4 regions of the Paenibacillus cineris genome follow, and region 1 is predicted to be linked to each of the others. Evidence: riboswitches for the same ligand, from Rfam matches in the RefSeq annotation. Region 1 holds a riboswitch; each other region holds the start of a gene.
What was found. A riboswitch is a leader RNA that binds a small molecule or an ion and turns the genes downstream of it on or off. The one in region 1 is predicted to bind thiamine pyrophosphate.

Region 1 (2,200 bases):
CGACATACGGCATGCAGAACTGGGTATCCGGGTCCTGAAATACATACCCGCACGAGCGGGGCTTCCGAATGTCCGCATATTTGAGCGGAACGTCAATGACTGCCGGAATCAACCCGCCGAGCACCTGCAGCAGCGTCGATTTCCCGCATCCGCTTGGGCCGAGCAGAAGCACCTTTTCCCCGGCCGGCACGGACAGGGAAACATCCTTGAACACGAACGCCTTCTCACCCGGAAACTTCAGGCGCAGGTCCGTTACCGAAACGGCAATTTGCCTGCTCCCTTGATCCGTCCTTTGATCCGCTCCTTGACCCGTCTCATGCACCGCCGAATGCTGCATCGTCGCGATACCCCGGTTAGTCTCAGTCATGATCGAGCGCTTCATAATCCTTGGCTGTCACCGGCCGGAGCAGCTGGGTTACTCCGGTTGCTTCCAAAGCTTTGGTCAGGGCATACGCCAGGTACCCTGCGAGTACCGCCGAGCTGATTAACCGCATCACATACTTCAACACGATCATCCATGTCGTATAGTCCGTGACGTAGCCGTAGTACACATCTACCAGGAATGATCCCAATCCCGAAGCCATGCCGGCCAGCGCCGCTACCCCCATGGAGAATTTGCGGTAACGGAACAGGGCGAAGATCAGCTCCGCGGCTAGACCTTGCGCCACGCCGTAAATCGCCAGCTGAAGGCCCCATTCACTGCCGAACAGAATTTCTACGTGAGCCGCGGCAACCTCGGCCAGGAGGGCTACGCCGGGCTTGCGGATCAGCAGCGCGGCAAGCGTCGAAGCGAGGAACCACATGCCGTACATCAGCTCATCCGCTTGGAAAAACAGCGGCTTGAACAAGTCGTTCACCGAACCCCAAAAATGGTACACCACCCCGATCACGAGGGAGAGCAGAATCGTCACGAGCAGGTCGCTGAGCTTGAGCCCCTTCGGCCGATCCATCTGCATCGTACTGCTGTTCATTTGACAACATCCTTTCTTTTTCCAAAATTGGGCAATAAAAAAACCCCCTGGATAAGCGAGGGAGATCGTCAAATAAGCCCATAAAAGGACTTGAATTCTCTACGCTGGCATTATCCAGATCAGATTCCCGGTCAGCAGCGGTTCATTAGCTGCACTCTCAGCCCGATTCGCTCGAGCTCCCGTATTCCCATATGTACACAGATGAACGCAAGGCGCGGCATCGCCGCCTCCTGGTCCCGGAGCCATCGCCGTCCAAAGCGATGAGATGCTTGGGTTCGATTCCGTGTAACAGGCACCTCGCCGCGATGAGTCGACGTCGGGCCCGTATTGATTCCAAAATACATGATCCTCGAAGGATTGGCAATACCATTTTTCTCCGGGTCGGTTTCCAGCATGTGTTGCATATTGATTTGGTAGCCGTTCTATGTCAATATATTCAGAGTGCTACAGGCACGTATGGAAGGGAGATTAGGCATGACAAAGAAATTACTGCGGCTCATGACAGAGCTCTCCTCGCGAAAGTGGCTCTCTTCCATGATGGGACGCTTCTCGCACAGCCGACTCAGCAGAGGGATCATCCCTACGTTTATCAAAAGCTATCAGATCCCGGCGCATGAAGCGGAGAAAGAAATCTATGAATACCGCACGCTCAACGAATTTTTTTCGCGGCGGCTGAAGCCTGGCATGCGTCCAATTCACGAAGGCGAGCACGTACTCACGAGCCCCGTCGACGCCAAGATCACCGCAATGGGTGAAATCACCTCAGGCACGATTCTGAACGTGAAAGGGCAGGATTATTCGGTGGCGGAGCTGCTTAATTTCTCTCCCCACCTGGAGTTATATAAACATGGCTATGTCTTTGTGCTGTACCTCAGCCCTACCGACTATCACCGGATCCACTCTCCAATCACAGGCGTGAAAGTGGAGAGCGAGCATATCAAGGGCCGGTGCTACCCGGTCAATGATTTTGGCATGACCCAGATGAAATCCGTGCTGTGCCGCAATGAGAGGCTGATAACGTATATCAAGGGAGCCCTGGGAGAAGTCGCGGTCGTCAAAGTCGGCGCCATGAATGTCAGCAGCATCCGCTACGACGACGAAACCGCCAATTCCTGGCGTAACGGCGATCCGCTCGCCTATTTTGAGTTCGGTTCGACCGTCGTGCTGCTGATCCAGGACGGCGCATTCACCCCGCGGACAGACCTCCGGACCGGAGATCATGTCCGCAT
Region 2 (2,200 bases), on a different contig from region 1:
GACCTGGGAGATGATACTCGGGCTGCCTGCAGCCACCAGAGCTTCGTGCATTTTGCGCACGACGTCCAGCAGCTCCTCCAGCTCGCCCTCCATCGTCGTTTCCAGCGGGTGCACCTCATGCTTCACGCCGGACTGCTGAATGACCTCAATGGCACGATCGACGTAGGCGTATGAGTCTTCGTTGCCCGGCGTCTTCGGGATCACCTGAATGCTTAACAGCGTATTGGCCATGCGAATCTACTTCCTCTCTTCATAGGTTACGGTAACTCTTAGGTTATGTGCGGCTTATTGTTCCGGCAAAAAGTCGTTCGTGTACGCACTCTTCACGTCCAGCGGCTTGTCCAGCAGCTTGTGATCGTACATCCAGTCGGAATAGCCCTTCCAGATCTGTTCCTTCTGCTCGCCCCAGCGGGCTGCGTCGTCTTGATATTTAGGACTTAACCATTTCTGGCTTTCGATCACCAGCTGCTTATCGAGGTCCGGCACGTCCTTCAGCAGCAGGTTGGCAGCTTCTTCCGGCTTGTCGATCGCGTACTGATAACCTTTGGCGGTCGCGCGCATAAACGCTTTAACCAGCTCGGGGTCATCCTTGATCTGCTTCTCGTTTGTTACGAGAACCGGTGTGTAGTAGTCCAGCTTCTCGGAATAATCTTTGACATACAGCATGTCCAGCGGCTCGCCGCGCAGCTTCGCCTCGATACCGGTCCAGCCGTAGAAGATCCAGGCGAAGTCGATGTCCCGCTTCACGGCGGTAAAATAATCGGCGTCGCCCATGTTGACGATTTTTACCTTCTTCACGTCCGCCTTGTCGATCTCCATGATGGAGCCCATGACAGCTTCTTCGACAGGGGAACCCCAGCCGCCGTAGGTTTTGCCTTCAAAATCCTTCGGCGTCTTGATCCCCCGGTCCACCGGTGCGGCAAAGCCCGACGTATTGTGCTGGATGACCGCGGCGATCGAGACGAGCGGCACGCCCTGCGTGCGGGCCTGGGTCACGCTCTCCTGATAGCTTACGCCGAAGGGCGCCTTGCCGGAAGCGACCATGGCGTCGGCGCCGGTGGAGCCCGGCTGCACGATCTCGACGTTCAAGCCTTCTTCTTTATAATAGCCCAAGTCTTTGGCAGCATAGAGCCCAGTATGGTTCGTGTTGGGCGTCCAGTCGAGGACGACTTTGACGTCCTTCAGCGGCTTCGCTGCGGTGTTGTCCTGGCCTGCCGTGGTGTCGGAAGCGGATGTTCCTTCTCCGCCGCCCGTGTTGTTCTGGCTGCCGCCGCATCCGGCAAGCGCCAGTACGAGCATGCAGACCAGCAGCAGGCCGATGGATTTGTTCTTCATGGCTTTCTCTCTCCTTTGATGTCCGGCCGTTCTTATTCTCTCTGTGGAAGCATCGACCGGTGATCCCCTCTCCCCGTTATATTTAGAATCGTAAGCCGATCTGAGTGACTGAATCATAGAAGCATTCGCAAGGCGTAATCCCGTTTTTCACTAGTATGAATGAAAAAAGCGCCCCGTAAACGGGACGCTTCATATGCGCAAGATCAGCACGGCTTGTAAGCCGTGACAAACGGTTTCCTACGCTGGCATTACCCAGATCAGGTTAAAAGGGTCAGTATCTTGAAGGGATACAATCTCAGCCGGCCAATTCCAGCACCCCGGATTCTATAAGGTTTTCGGGTTGTTTTCCTCCCATATTATAGTCCATCCCCATGGGGGTGTCCAGACATCCGCCCGATTCCAGATTATCTCTGGAAAAATTCGATCCATTCTTTTTCCGGACCATAGATAAAGAAATATTGGTATCCGTTCGGCAGGGTCACGATTTCCTGATCGATCAGCTCCACGCCGTCGAGCGCCTGGATCCGCTCAAATTCCTTCTGAATATCGTCGACATGGATCGCAAAATGGTGCACCGTGCCCTCAGCTGGCAGGTCGTAGCTGTAGCCTTGAATGAGCTCGATTTCCGTCTCGTTACTGCCCCCGAAGCCGAGAAACGCCAGCTGGAACACGCCGTTGGTGTGTGTCAGCCTGCCTTTCAGCTCCAGGCCCACGATCTCGGTATAAAATCGGATAGTTGACTCTAAATCCCGTACGACGATGCCGACATGATCCAAACGTTTATTAGCCATATGTATAAGCTCCTTTTCATAGTACTTATAAGTAATGGGTTTGCCCTAAATTAAGGCCATTATAGCATTTAAAT
Region 3 (2,200 bases), on a different contig from region 1:
TTCAGCGGGTTTTGAAGCCCGGAGGAACGTTATTGTTTTCGGTGCATCATCCGTTTATGGACTTTACTGTTTTTAAGAGACCGGATTATTTTGTACGGGAGCTGCTTGTAGACCGGTGGACGAAGAAGGAGGCAGGCAGCGTTGAAGTGACGTTCTTCCGTAGACCCCTGCAGGAAATCGTCAATACGACGTCAAGCTGGTTTGTACTGGACCGGCTTGTCGAACCAAGGCCGGTTCCCGAGTTTCTGGAGCGGCTGCCGGAGTCGGCCGACTTCTACCAGCGGATTCTGCATCACCCGCATTTTTTAATTGTGAAAGCCCACAAGCCGGAGTGAGAGAGGAAGAGTCGCTGCGGTAGGCAAGAAACAATCGGCATAATTTTACTCTGAGAATGGCTTCATTCCAAAGGCCCTGACCGGCCCAAAACGGAGGGTTTGGCAATGATTGTGATCGACCTTATCTTTTTTCTAATGGAGCTGTGTGCACTGGCAGCCTTTTGCCTGTGGGGATTTAAGCTGGATACCGCCTTGTGGATCCGTATCGTGGCAGGAATAGGTTCGCCGATTGTCGTTGCTGTTTTTTGGGGCATGTATGTCGCACCGAAAGCGACCTTTCCGGTGACGCTTCCCGTCCGGGCTGTGCTGCAGCTGATTGTATTCGGTCTGGCCGCGGCTGCGCTGTACGGATCGGGTTATCGAACGGCCGCTGTCATTTATGCCGCTGTCGTCATCGTCGAGATGATCCTTTCTTACGCGTTGAAAAGATAAACACTTGAAGGTGGAAGGAGATCCGCATAAACGATCGACAAGCTTTTTCCCGGTATCCCGCCTGCAGCTTTTTTTGTTTGACAACACCGGCAAACGGAGCTACAGTTATTCATGAACTTGTAAAATATCATACGAAAATCCACTAGGGGAGCTGCGGAGGCAGCTGAGACAAGTGATCGCTTGGACCCTTTGAACCTGATCCGGTTAATACCGGCGGAGGGAAGTGGAGCAGGCCTTTACATACGCAACTTTCTTGATGAGATCCATTCAGGATGACACTGCAAATAGCGGCCGCTCCATTTCGGGGCGGCTTTTTTGTGTTGGCTTCCCCGCGCTCGAACATGCGATTTTCGTCAAAATTTACGGAGGTGCATTATTATGACCCGGTTTACCGAAGAATTGAGACACGCGGCAGATCCCATTTATCAAGCGATCTTCCAACATCCGTTTGTACGGGGGATTGCGGAAGGTACCTTGTCCAAGGAACAGCTGATTCACTATGTGAAGCAGGATTTTGAATACCTGAACGCCTATATCCGGATCTATGGCATTGCCATATCCCGATGCGATTGCCGGCAGACGACCGCACTTTTTAACGAACAGATCTCGTTTATTTTGAACAGCGAAACGCATCCCCACCAAAACTTTTGTGATGTCGCCGGTGTTGCATATGAGGAACTGCAAGGCTATCCGCTGGCTCCATCGGCCAATCATTACATCCGGCATATGCTGAACGTCGCCCACGAGGGGGGACTTGAGGATATTGTAGCTGCCCTGTTACCTTGCCCGTGGACCTATACGGAAATCGGCCAACGTCTTCTGGAGGAAGTCCAGCCGGAGAAATCCCATCCGTTTTATGAATGGATGCACTTTTACGGGGACCGGGAAAGCGGCGTGACGGTACAGCTGCGGCGGCTGCTCGACGAATGGGCGGAGGGCCTTCCTCCCGCAAGAAAAAAACGGCTGATGGAGCATTTTCTGACCAGCTGTCAGCTGGAGTACATGTTCTGGGATATGGCGTTTACGCTTGAGGATTGGCCGGTTTCCCTGGCTGCGGCGGAAGGGGTGGGACGATGACCGCCAATATGTTTCCGTCCGGACTCATCCAGCTTCCTTTACGGATAAAAGAGCAGCGTCCGCTCATTCACAACATGACGAATGTGGTCGTGACCAACTTTACGGCCAACGGCCTGCTTGCCCTTGGCGCCTCCCCGGTTATGGCCTATGCCAAAGAGGAGGTGGCCGATATGGCTCGGGTCGCCCAAGCCGTCGTCCTCAATCTCGGAACCCTGAGCAGCGAATTGGTGGAAGCGGCGATCATCGCCGGCCGATCGGCAAATGATCATGGTGTTCCGGTGTTCCTGGATCCCGTCGGCGCGGGAGCGACCGCATTTCGCACGGAGGCTGCGCTGCGGATTTTGCGCGAGGTCCGC
Region 4 (2,200 bases), on a different contig from region 1:
CGCCAGCCGGGCTATCCGGACCGCCTCTTCGGCCGTTGTCGCCCCGGACGTGTTGGGAAGGTAGATGTATTTCTGAGGCTCCACATGCTGCAGAATCGAATCATCCTCCACCGAATCGAGATGGATCCGGCGGATAGCGAACGTCAGCACCTCGGTTCCCGAAGCTTTGATCGCCTCCATCTGCACATAAGGATCGGGGAACAGCCCGGTCCCCAAAAACAACCTCGACGACAGTTCCTGTCCGCCAACCTGCCAATTATCTCTGCTCATTTTTCCCTTCAACCTCCCGCTACGAAATGGACCAGCTCCAGCTTCATTCCAGGTACAACCGGAGTCGTCTCCCACTGCTCGATCTTCAGCACCTGTCCATCCGCTTCCACCATGACCGGCCTGCCGGACAGCCCCAGCAGGCGGAGGACATCGGCTACCGTCTCGGCCGCCAGCTCCCGCTTTATTCCGTTAATGACCAGTTCCATCCGCCGCTCCTCCTCTACCTTCAAGCTTGTGAATGAACGCCCGGCATACCGCTTCCGGGTCAGGGCTGCCGACGATTTCGCTCACCGCGCAGACGCGGCTCGCACCGGCCCGGATCACTTCGTCCACGTTGCCCAGCTTGATGCCGCCAATCGCCACAAACGGGATCTTGATGATCCCGGCGACTTCCCGAACGTACGAAAGACCGACCGGATCCACCACATCGGCTTTCGTAGCCGTCGCATAGATTGGCCCGACGCCGATATAATCCGCCCCTTCCGCTTCGGCGAGCTGCGCTTCTGAAATCGCATGGGTGGATATGCCGATGATCTTGGAGCCGACAAGCTTTCTGGCTTCCGCGATCGGCATATCGCCTTGACCGAGGTGAACCCCGTCCGCGTCCACCTCCATCGCGATATCAACGTGATCGTTCACGATAAAAGGAACGCCGTAGCGGCGGGTCAGCTCCCGCAGCTCCGCCGCCTTGCGCAGCAGCTCCTCTCTTCCGCTTGTTTTGTCGCGGAATTGAACGATGTCCGCGCCTCCCCGAATAGCTTGCTCCATCACGTCCACCAGCCGGCGTCCCGGATGGAACGTCTCGCCGGTAATCGCGTACAGACGAAAATCGACCATGACTGCTTCTCCTCTCTTCCCTTTGCCTTTCCCTCCATTTCATGCCGGCTTCTATCATCGCGAAAGGTAAGCCCTCATCTTGCGAAAGCGCCCTCTTACCCGGTTAACACAAAAAAACCATTCGAGAAATACACGAATGGCACCGCAATTCGAATGATATTCTCTACGCCAGCATTACCTGGATCAGATTAACGGTCCGCAGCACAAGGCTGCCATCTCAGCCGGACTTCATCCAGCACCCGCATTCCTATTTAATTTCACAACCACTATAGCCCAAACTGCTGACTTTTGGCAATAGCCAGAGTGAGATCACCGGCATCGGAACGCTTATCTCATCCATAGCAGCGATTCTCGCAAAATTTCATATATTTGGGTGCGGCAAACTTCTTATTTTATCTCTTGCGTCATCACATATCGTCCCCGCCCGTGAATATAAATGTTTAACAAGCCAAAGTTTGTGCTGAGTATGGGAACATGGGAGGTGCCTGAACATGCCATCAGACGATCATTCGCTGTTTGTGGTGTCCAAGGAGGACTGGTCACTGCACCGGAAAGGGTACCAGGATCAGGTCCGCCATCAGGAGAAGGTTAAGGAAATCATCAAGCAGAACCTGCCCGACCTGATCACAGAAGAAAACATCGTGATGTCGGACGGTAAGCAAATCATCAAGGTACCCATCCGGAGCCTCGATGAATACCGTTTCATTTATAACTACCAGAAGCAAAAGCATGTCGGCCAGGGAGACGGCGACAGCCAGGTGGGAGACGTGCTGGGCAGGGATCCGGTGCAAAAGCCGGGTCAAGGTGAAAAAGCCGGCGACCAGCCTGGCCAGGACATTATGGAAGCCGAGATCAGCCTCGAAGACTTGGAGAACATGCTGTTCGATCAGCTGGAGCTGCCGAATATGAAGCCGAAAGAGCAGCAGGAAGTCGAAACCGAATCGATCACGTTCAACGACATCCGCAAAAAAGGCATGCAGTCCAACATCGACAAGAAGCGGACGATCCTGGAAAATCTGCGGCGCAACGCCACCAGCGGCAAGCCGGGAATTCACCATATCAGCCCCGACGATCTGCGTTACAAAACGTGGGA

Region 2: linked by a shared signal. The riboswitch ahead of KI379_RS22420 (ABC transporter substrate-binding protein) and the one ahead of KI379_RS30735 (ECF transporter S component) in region 1 are both predicted to bind thiamine pyrophosphate.
Region 3: linked by a shared signal. The riboswitch ahead of tenA (thiaminase II) and the one ahead of KI379_RS30735 (ECF transporter S component) in region 1 are both predicted to bind thiamine pyrophosphate.
Region 4: linked by a shared signal. The riboswitch ahead of thiE (thiamine phosphate synthase) and the one ahead of KI379_RS30735 (ECF transporter S component) in region 1 are both predicted to bind thiamine pyrophosphate.

The regions. Positions count from the first base shown of each region.
Region 1 is NZ_BORU01000005.1:319,341-321,540, reverse strand. Features, by position in the region: gene KI379_RS30740 (ABC transporter ATP-binding protein) at 1-367, opposite strand, end outside; gene KI379_RS30735 (ECF transporter S component) at 360-971, opposite strand; TPP riboswitch at 1,051-1,164, opposite strand; gene asd (archaetidylserine decarboxylase) at 1,446-2,200, shown strand, end outside.
Region 2 is NZ_BORU01000002.1:358,155-360,354, forward strand. Features, by position in the region: gene KI379_RS22415 (thiamine-binding protein) at 1-231, opposite strand, end outside; gene KI379_RS22420 (ABC transporter substrate-binding protein) at 286-1,335, opposite strand; TPP riboswitch at 1,553-1,665, opposite strand; gene KI379_RS22425 (VOC family protein) at 1,740-2,126, opposite strand.
Region 3 is NZ_BORU01000001.1:2,134,035-2,136,234, forward strand. Features, by position in the region: gene KI379_RS10190 (class I SAM-dependent methyltransferase) at 1-335, shown strand, start outside; gene KI379_RS10195 (YrdB family protein) at 441-767, shown strand; TPP riboswitch at 902-1,006, shown strand; gene tenA (thiaminase II) at 1,146-1,844, shown strand; gene thiM (hydroxyethylthiazole kinase) at 1,841-2,200, shown strand, end outside.
Region 4 is NZ_BORU01000001.1:557,599-559,798, reverse strand. Features, by position in the region: gene KI379_RS02985 (thiazole synthase) at 1-270, opposite strand, end outside; gene thiS (sulfur carrier protein ThiS) at 279-476, opposite strand; gene thiE (thiamine phosphate synthase) at 460-1,107, opposite strand; TPP riboswitch at 1,251-1,360, opposite strand; gene yhbH (sporulation protein YhbH) at 1,599-2,200, shown strand, end outside.